Methyloferula stellata AR4: one gene and its partners. The protein of the gene in region 1 binds, or shares a complex with, the protein of each later gene. Links are inferred from orthologs where the notes say so. Each region holds a gene or a part of one and is shown in the gene's direction. Other genes may lie near its edges.

Region 1 (2,937 bases):
CAATGAAGACAATCCACTAGCCTTTTCTTTCGGGCGATTTCTGGTCACGGCCTCTATTTCATAAGTTATTTCATAAAGTTTATGTACTTTAAATTAAGGCGCATCGATCGCGCACGGTCAAGTGCGACAAGGCCACACATGAGCCTTTTGTAAGGCAGAGCGTTTGAGGCAGGCGGTCCGGCGATACCTCTATCGGATGCCGGCGGCCCGCTTATCTTAAAAGCTGGTGTTCGCGTCTGCCGCGCGTGCTCATGGCGGCGATGCTGGTGCGGTCCAAAATGAGCGCCATGGCTTCGCGCACATCGAGCATAATATCGCGGACGGCGCAGGCATCCTCGTCCGGACAGTCAATGCATTTGCGGTAAGCCGTGCGACTCGCACAGGCGATCGGCGCAAGCGAGCCGTCCAGGATCCGGATGATCTGACCTGCGGTGATCTTGTCGGCCGGGCGCGCCAGATTATAGCCGCCTCCTTTGCCCTTCTTGCTGCTTAATATGCCCGCGTTCTTGAGTTCGAGCAGTATGGCATCGAGAAATTTGCGGGGAATTTGATTCTGCGCCGCGATTTCCGCGGCAAGACAGGGGCCCTCGAACTTCGCCAGATGGATCAGCGCCTTCAGTCCGTATTTCCCTTTGTTCGATAACATCTCAGTCCATGCCGGGCGCTGCCTGCGCGCAGCCGATCACGCGGGGCCTTACGCCGCCATCGCGTCCGCTCAGATCGCATCGCTAGAAATATAGGTGAGAATAGCGGAATCGGCAATTTAACGAAGAGGCCTTACCGCCTGAAAACCAAGGCGTTCGCGCCAAAACCGCAGACCGATCCCATTTGTCGCATGGATTGTAAAGCGTCTACGTCAGAAATCAGTTGACCATTAAACTACTAGAAATATAGATTAATAGACGAACCTCCCGACGGATCTCTTCGGAAAAAGGCGTCGCTTATATGAGCTCAGCTCTCGCACTTCAAAGCTTTGGTTTCGATGAGTTTGAAACGCCGGTTTCAGTCCTGCAAACCGGAGCGCAAACGCTTCTGCTGCAACCGCGTCCGAAACCCTCCTATGCGGTTCAAGCTGCCGCGGTCGCGGTCTATGCCCTCGCATTGACGGGTTTGGCCTTCTATTCGGCACGGCCCACTCCGCCGGTCGAAGAAGATGCGGTGGAATTGGTGATGCTGCCGCCGGCCGCTCCCGAAGAACAGCCGGCGCCTCTCCCTGAGCCGCCACCGCCGCCTGTCGCTGAAGAAACGCCGCAACCGCCTGAGCCGGAGATGGCGCCGCCGCCTCCGGTCGCAGAAGAACCTGCGGTCGCGCCGGTCGAACCGCCGAAGCCGAAACCCGTGCCGCAGCCTAAGCCGAAGGTCGTCGAGCATAAGCCGGCGCCAGTGCAGCACGCTGCTGGGCCGTCGACAGCGCAGGCTCCGGCCAAAGTCCCGCCGAATGCGATTGCTTCGGGCTATGCCAATCAGGTTCATGCCCGCATCGCCGCGGCCGCGGCAGCTGTCGTGCCGCGCGCGGCATTGGCTGCGCATCAGTCCGGCCGCGTCGGCTATCGCATCGTGATCTCGCCCTCAGGTGCGGTGGTCTCGCAGAGCATTACGCCATCGGGAAATCCGGCCTTCGATACGGCCGCGACGCAGGCTTTGGCGCGCGCCTCGTTTCCCGCTACCGGCATGACACGCAATGCCTCGCTGACCGGCGCCATCGTCTTCCGATGAGCTGAGTGCCGACAATCATCCCTAACCATTTTTATAGGAGAGTTCTCGATGGCGGAATCCATTGACGCTGCGACAGTAGCGGTCGCATCACACGGCTTGTCACCGGTCGAATTGTTCCTGCAAGCCGATACTGTCGTTAAGGCCGTGATGGTTATCCTGGTCTTGGCCTCGGCCTGGGGCTGGGTGGTTATTTTCGACAAGCTGATCCGGCTGCGCATTCTGCAGAAACGCGCCGGCAAACTGATTGCCAGCGTTCAAGCGGGCCTACCGGTCGCTTCCGTCGCCGAGAGTTTTGGAACGGTGTCCGCGACTGACCCTTTCGTCAGCGTCTACACGGCCATGGTCGAGGAGCACAGCCGCTCCGCCGATCTCGTCCATTCCGAGGCGCAGCGTGACAGTCTTCAAGAGCGCGTGCATCGGGTCGGACAACTTGCGTGCGTCGATGCGCTCGAACATTTGCAGAGCCGCTTGCCCGGCTTGGCGACGATCGGCGCTGTCGCTCCCTTCGTCGGATTGTTCGGAACCGTCTGGGGCATCATGACCTCGTTCCAAGGCATAGCGGCATCGAACAATACGAGTCTCGCCGTTGTCGCGCCGGGTATCGCCGAAGCCTTATTCGCAACGGCGCTGGGCCTCGTCGCGGCGATTCCCGCCGTCGTCTTCTACAATCGCATCGGCAATGAGATCGGCCGTTACGGCAAGCGCCTTCAGGCCTTCATCGGCGTGTTCGAAGTCGAATTGTCTCGCCAGCTTTCCAAGAAGGGAGACCGCAATGGCCTTCGCGCTGCGTAAGAACGATAGCGACTTCGGCGCGGCACCGATGAGCGACATGAACGTCACGCCGCTTGTCGATGTCATGCTGGTGCTTCTAATCGTCTTCATGGTGGCTGCGCCTTTGATGGCAACCGGTGTACCGGTCGATCTGCCGAAAGCGCAAACGAAGCCTCTCGTCGATCAGAAGCAACCCATCGCCGTCAGCATCGACGGGGACGGCAAATATTTCGTCGATCAGCGCGAAGTCGCGCCGGACGAACTCATTTCCGTGCTCGGCGAAAGCGCCGATAGCAAGGAACGTCGCATCCATGTACGCGGCGACAAGAACATCTCCTACGGCAAGGTCATCGAGATCATGGGTCTCATCAACTCGGCCGGTTACACCAAGGTCGCGCTCGTCTCGGAATCTCCTGGATCCGTGTCCAAGGCGCCGGTTCAAGCCCCGGC
Region 2 (2,914 bases), 2.3 Mb from region 1 along the record:
CCGAGCCGCAACCCCGTGGTCCACATTGAAATCTCAGCCTGTTTTTCGAGCAGCTTCCGTGATCGCGGTGCTTGGATGGGGCATGGCGCTTGTCCCTGCCGGCATCGCGCATGCGCAGACCGATCAAGCTTCGCCTGCCGCGCAAACGCAGCCGGTGACGGGACAAATTCCACATCCTGACATGAACTCTTCCACACCGCCCGCGCCGCCTCCTGCAAATGAAACACCATCTGCCGGCGAGACCGCGAATAAACCGGCGCCGGCTCCCGAAGCCGCGGGCCATGGTCCGGGCAACCTGCCGCATGATCTTTCGCCTTGGGGCATGTTCCTTGCCGCCGATATCATCGTCAAAGTGGTGATGGTCGGCTTGGCTTTCGCCTCGCTCGTGACGTGGACAGTCGGCATCGCCAAAGGCATTGAATTGGTGACGGCCAAGCGGCGCGTGCTCAGCGCATTGCGAAAGCTCGCGTCGGAGCCGACCTTGCAGACGGCCTCGGAGGCTTTCGAACATAAGCGCGGCCCTGTCCGGCAAATGGTGAACGCGGCTTTTCACGAGGCCGAGCGTTCCGCCGGCCTTCCCTTCGAAGGCGTCAAGGATCGCGCCGCCGCCTTGCTGACGCGCATCGAACTGCGTGCCGGCCGTTCGATGACGCGCGGCACCGGCGTGCTTGCGACCATCGGCGCGACGGCACCTTTCGTCGGTTTGTTCGGTACCGTCTGGGGCATCATGAACAGCTTCATCGGCATTTCGAAAGCAAACACCACCAATCTCGCCGTCGTCGCGCCTGGCATCGCCGAAGCGCTGCTTGCAACCGCGATCGGTCTCGTCGCCGCCATTCCCGCCGTCGTGATCTATAATCTGTTTGCGCGGTCGATTACGACCTATCGCGCCATGCTTGCCGATGCCTCGACCGAAGTGATGCGGCATCTGTCGCGCGATCTCGACAGACAGCTCTTCGTGCCGCACGAGGAAAACGAGCGCATCGTCGCGATGCGGCGCGGGGCGGAGTAGGCGCCATGGCCGCACGTCTTGCCTCCACCGAAGACGAACTCGAAGAAAACCACGAGATTAACGTCACGCCTTTCATCGACGTGATCCTGGTTCTTCTCATCATTTTCATGGTCGCCGCGCCGCTCTCGACAGTCGACGTCAATGTCGATTTGCCGACGTCTACGGCTGCGCCGGCGCCGCGTCCCGAAAAGCCGCTGTTCCTGACGGTCAAAGCGGATCTCGGGCTAGCGCTCGGCGACGATCCGATCGCCAGAGACGCGCTGCAAAGCGCGCTCGACACTGCGACGGGGTCAGACCGCGAGCAGCGTGTTTTCGTGCGGGCCGATAAAACCGTTCCCTATGGCGATGTCATGGAGGTCATGAATCTCCTGCGCGCCGCGGGCTATCTCAAGATCGGGCTCGTCGGTCTCGACGCCGGTCAGACGGCCGCCAACGGCACGCTGCCGAGTGAGAGCGCGCCGGCCCCAGCGCAAGAGGCCGCGCCGAAGTGACGACCGCCGCCGCTACGATTTTTCCGGAAGACGACCGCCCTCATCTGGCCGGCTGGATCGCCGCTGCTCTTGTCGTTGTCGCAGCGCATGTGATTCTCGGCCTGGTCATCCTCTACACGCGCGACGAGGCGCCGAACGGTTCCGCGGAGCCGCCCGCGATCATGATCGATCTCGCGCCTCTCGCCGTCGCGCCGCCGGCCGAGGAAAAGATGGACGTGCCGGAAGCACCCGAAAAAATGGAAGAGGCGCCACCCGAGGAGGTGAAGCCGCCGACGCCCGACGTTACGCCGCCTGTCGAGCCGCCGCCGGAACCGCCGCAAATGGTTCAACCGGTCGAACCTCCGCCTCCGGATACACCGCCGCCTCCGCCGATAGAGCAGCCGCCGGCTGTCGTGGTGCCGGAAGCGCCACTCGCACCGAAGCCCGAAGTGGTGCTCGCTCCGCCGCCCAAACCGGCGCCGCCGCCGAAGCCCGCTCCCAAGGTCGAAAAAAAGATCGAAAAGCCCGTCAAGCACGAGCATAAACCACCGGCGGAGCGCACTGCCGCGCCGAGGCACATCGATGCCGCGCCGTCACGCAATGCCGCGTCGCCGCAGAGTCAATCGGGGGCGCCCACCATGTCGTCTTCGGCCTGGCAGGCGCAAGTCTCGGCGCGGTTGAACAGCGTCAAGCATTGTCCCGCGGGTGGCAATGGCAGCGGTACGGCAACCGTCTCCTTCACGATCACCGGCGGTGGTGGCGTTGGCGGGGCGCATCTTGCGAGGAGTTCGGGTAATTCGGCCTTCGATCAGGAAGCCGTCGGCATGGTGCATCGGGCGAGTCCCTATCCGCCGACGCCGTCGGGCGGCGCAGTCTCGCTCTCCGTGCCGATCCATTTCGGCTGCTGAGGTTTATTGCGGCTTTTCATCGGCCCACGTCCTTCGAGACGCTCGCATTCCACGCGCTTACGCGACTTGGAATGCAAGCTCCTCAGGATGAGGGCTTAACCCGAGAAATGCTCATGCTGAGGAGCCGCTCCTTTGGAGCCGCGTCTCGAAGCACGAGGGTTTCGAGCCAGGTTAGAATTCAGCTTTTCGTCTTGGTCGGTGCCTGACCCATTTCGGAGGCTTCCGCCGCACGTAAAAGACTTGCCGCCAATTGCCGTGTGCCATTGGCGCGCAATCCGACGTGAAGATAATAGCGCGCGCCGTCCGGCGCTTCCGAATCGACCGGCAGTTCCAAGGTCAGCATCACGCCCTGGTTCGGCAGCGTGTGAGTGGCGAAGCCGATCAGCGGAAATACGGTGATTTCAGCTTCGGCCGGCGTGTCTTGATCGTCATCTGGACTTGAGGCCATCGGGGTCAATCGCGGTTCGACTGGGTTTCGCTCGCTCTAACGCGGCACGGCTTTATTCTCGGCTCGGTAGGGATGC
Region 3 (3,062 bases), 2.3 Mb from region 1 along the record:
CGCGTTCCTGGCCTTCATGCGCCGCATTCATGACGGAACTCACGATGGTCCGATCTGGAATGTCATCGTCCTTCTCGCCGGATTGTCGCCGCCGCTCCTTTTCGTGACGGGCATCATGATGTGGTTGCGCCGCCGCCGCAACGAATCGCGCGGTGCGGCCAATCGGGCGACGGATGAACCCATCGCCTCGATATCGACACGAGCCTTGGATCAAGATCATATCGCGGCATAAGTCGGTTCACGTTTGCGGTTCATAGCCGTTTAGATATTGGGCGTTTTTAATGATTGTTCATATTCCAGAGGTTCTCGACAAGGATCAGATAGCCCATTGCCGCGGCGTGATGGAAAGGGCCGCTTGGATCGACGGGCGTGCGACGGCCGGTCATCAATCGATGCGGGTGAAATATAATCTGCAATTGCCCGAGGATAGCCTTGAGCATGAAAAGCTCGGCGATATGGTCTGTCAGGCTTTGCAGAAAAATCCTCTGTTTATCTCGGCGGTCCTGCCGCACACGATCTTTCCGCCGCTCTTCAATCGCTACGATGCAGGCATGAAATTCGGCACGCATGTCGACAATTCCATACGTCAATCGCGCGACGGCACGCGCATCCGCACGGATGTTTCTGCGACGCTGTTTCTGTCAGGTCCCGACGATTACGACGGCGGCGAGCTGACGGTCGAAGACACCTATGGCAGCCATAGCGTCAAGCTGCCTGCCGGCGATCTTGTCGTCTATCCGTCCGACAGTCTTCATTATGTCACGCCGATCACGCGCGGTTCACGTATTGCATCGTTTTTCTGGATTCAAAGCCTGATCCGCGATACACGCCAGCGGGCTCTGCTTTTCGATCTCGACGCGTCGATCATGCGTTTGACGCGTGAAGTGCCGGACAATCCAGCTCTTGTTTCACTCACCGCAACTTATCATAATCTGCTCCGGCTATGGGCAGAGGTTTGAACATCGCTGCTGTTCGAGAGTAGGCGTAACTTTGAAGAGGCAAAGAGGATGATATTCCGAGCCGCAACCCCGTGGTCCACATTGAAATCTCAGCCTGTTTTTCGAGCAGCTTCCGTGATCGCGGTGCTTGGATGGGGCATGGCGCTTGTCCCTGCCGGCATCGCGCATGCGCAGACCGATCAAGCTTCGCCTGCCGCGCAAACGCAGCCGGTGACGGGACAAATTCCACATCCTGACATGAACTCTTCCACACCGCCCGCGCCGCCTCCTGCAAATGAAACACCATCTGCCGGCGAGACCGCGAATAAACCGGCGCCGGCTCCCGAAGCCGCGGGCCATGGTCCGGGCAACCTGCCGCATGATCTTTCGCCTTGGGGCATGTTCCTTGCCGCCGATATCATCGTCAAAGTGGTGATGGTCGGCTTGGCTTTCGCCTCGCTCGTGACGTGGACAGTCGGCATCGCCAAAGGCATTGAATTGGTGACGGCCAAGCGGCGCGTGCTCAGCGCATTGCGAAAGCTCGCGTCGGAGCCGACCTTGCAGACGGCCTCGGAGGCTTTCGAACATAAGCGCGGCCCTGTCCGGCAAATGGTGAACGCGGCTTTTCACGAGGCCGAGCGTTCCGCCGGCCTTCCCTTCGAAGGCGTCAAGGATCGCGCCGCCGCCTTGCTGACGCGCATCGAACTGCGTGCCGGCCGTTCGATGACGCGCGGCACCGGCGTGCTTGCGACCATCGGCGCGACGGCACCTTTCGTCGGTTTGTTCGGTACCGTCTGGGGCATCATGAACAGCTTCATCGGCATTTCGAAAGCAAACACCACCAATCTCGCCGTCGTCGCGCCTGGCATCGCCGAAGCGCTGCTTGCAACCGCGATCGGTCTCGTCGCCGCCATTCCCGCCGTCGTGATCTATAATCTGTTTGCGCGGTCGATTACGACCTATCGCGCCATGCTTGCCGATGCCTCGACCGAAGTGATGCGGCATCTGTCGCGCGATCTCGACAGACAGCTCTTCGTGCCGCACGAGGAAAACGAGCGCATCGTCGCGATGCGGCGCGGGGCGGAGTAGGCGCCATGGCCGCACGTCTTGCCTCCACCGAAGACGAACTCGAAGAAAACCACGAGATTAACGTCACGCCTTTCATCGACGTGATCCTGGTTCTTCTCATCATTTTCATGGTCGCCGCGCCGCTCTCGACAGTCGACGTCAATGTCGATTTGCCGACGTCTACGGCTGCGCCGGCGCCGCGTCCCGAAAAGCCGCTGTTCCTGACGGTCAAAGCGGATCTCGGGCTAGCGCTCGGCGACGATCCGATCGCCAGAGACGCGCTGCAAAGCGCGCTCGACACTGCGACGGGGTCAGACCGCGAGCAGCGTGTTTTCGTGCGGGCCGATAAAACCGTTCCCTATGGCGATGTCATGGAGGTCATGAATCTCCTGCGCGCCGCGGGCTATCTCAAGATCGGGCTCGTCGGTCTCGACGCCGGTCAGACGGCCGCCAACGGCACGCTGCCGAGTGAGAGCGCGCCGGCCCCAGCGCAAGAGGCCGCGCCGAAGTGACGACCGCCGCCGCTACGATTTTTCCGGAAGACGACCGCCCTCATCTGGCCGGCTGGATCGCCGCTGCTCTTGTCGTTGTCGCAGCGCATGTGATTCTCGGCCTGGTCATCCTCTACACGCGCGACGAGGCGCCGAACGGTTCCGCGGAGCCGCCCGCGATCATGATCGATCTCGCGCCTCTCGCCGTCGCGCCGCCGGCCGAGGAAAAGATGGACGTGCCGGAAGCACCCGAAAAAATGGAAGAGGCGCCACCCGAGGAGGTGAAGCCGCCGACGCCCGACGTTACGCCGCCTGTCGAGCCGCCGCCGGAACCGCCGCAAATGGTTCAACCGGTCGAACCTCCGCCTCCGGATACACCGCCGCCTCCGCCGATAGAGCAGCCGCCGGCTGTCGTGGTGCCGGAAGCGCCACTCGCACCGAAGCCCGAAGTGGTGCTCGCTCCGCCGCCCAAACCGGCGCCGCCGCCGAAGCCCGCTCCCAAGGTCGAAAAAAAGATCGAAAAGCCCGTCAAGCACGAGCATAAACCACCGGCGGAGCGCACTGC

The links.
Region 2: the proteins of A3OQ_RS0115755 (region 1) and exbD are in contact, whole or in part, in a cryo-EM structure (PDB 9DDO), measured with the Escherichia coli proteins. The link is inferred for Methyloferula stellata AR4 from one-to-one orthologs.
Region 3: the proteins of A3OQ_RS0115755 (region 1) and exbB are in contact, whole or in part, in a cryo-EM structure (PDB 9DDO), measured with the Escherichia coli proteins. The link is inferred for Methyloferula stellata AR4 from one-to-one orthologs.

The regions. Positions count from the first base shown.
Region 1 is NZ_ARWA01000001.1:3,193,468-3,196,404, reverse strand. What follows is about bases 48-2,830. They hold A3OQ_RS0115755 (energy transducer TonB), read left to right. Parts: upstream 48-945; coding sequence 946-1,716; downstream 1,717-2,830. Other genes in these bases: tolR (protein TolR), read left to right, coding at 2,489-2,830; A3OQ_RS0115750 (MotA/TolQ/ExbB proton channel family protein), read left to right, coding at 1,765-2,508; A3OQ_RS0115760 (RrF2 family transcriptional regulator), read right to left, coding at 212-646. In the rest of the region: A3OQ_RS0115765 (helix-turn-helix domain-containing protein), read right to left, coding at 1-3; more of tolR, read left to right, coding at 2,831-2,937. UniProt on the Escherichia coli protein: Interacts with outer membrane receptor proteins that carry out high-affinity binding and energy dependent uptake into the periplasmic space of specific substrates such as cobalamin, and various iron compounds (such as iron dicitrate, enterochelin, aerobactin, etc.).
Region 2 is NZ_ARWA01000001.1:876,851-879,764, forward strand. The notes cover bases 1-2,760. They hold exbD (TonB system transport protein ExbD), read left to right. Parts: upstream 1-1,017; coding sequence 1,018-1,503; downstream 1,504-2,760. Other genes in these bases: exbB (tonB-system energizer ExbB), read left to right, coding at 83-1,012; A3OQ_RS0104400 (energy transducer TonB), read left to right, coding at 1,500-2,390; A3OQ_RS0104405 (hypothetical protein), read right to left, coding at 2,569-2,760. In the rest of the region: more of A3OQ_RS0104405, read right to left, coding at 2,761-2,838; A3OQ_RS0104410 (prephenate dehydratase), read right to left, coding at 2,875-2,914. UniProt on the Escherichia coli protein: Involved in the TonB-dependent energy-dependent transport of various receptor-bound substrates.
Region 3 is NZ_ARWA01000001.1:875,836-878,897, forward strand. Bases 155-3,062 are described here. They hold exbB (tonB-system energizer ExbB), read left to right. Parts: upstream 155-1,097; coding sequence 1,098-2,027; downstream 2,028-3,062. Other genes in these bases: A3OQ_RS23375 (PepSY-associated TM helix domain-containing protein), read left to right, coding at 155-232; A3OQ_RS0104385 (Fe2+-dependent dioxygenase), read left to right, coding at 282-959; exbD (TonB system transport protein ExbD), read left to right, coding at 2,033-2,518; A3OQ_RS0104400 (energy transducer TonB), read left to right, coding at 2,515-3,062. In the rest of the region: more of A3OQ_RS23375, read left to right, coding at 1-154. UniProt on the Escherichia coli protein: Involved in the TonB-dependent energy-dependent transport of various receptor-bound substrates. Protects ExbD from proteolytic degradation and functionally stabilizes TonB.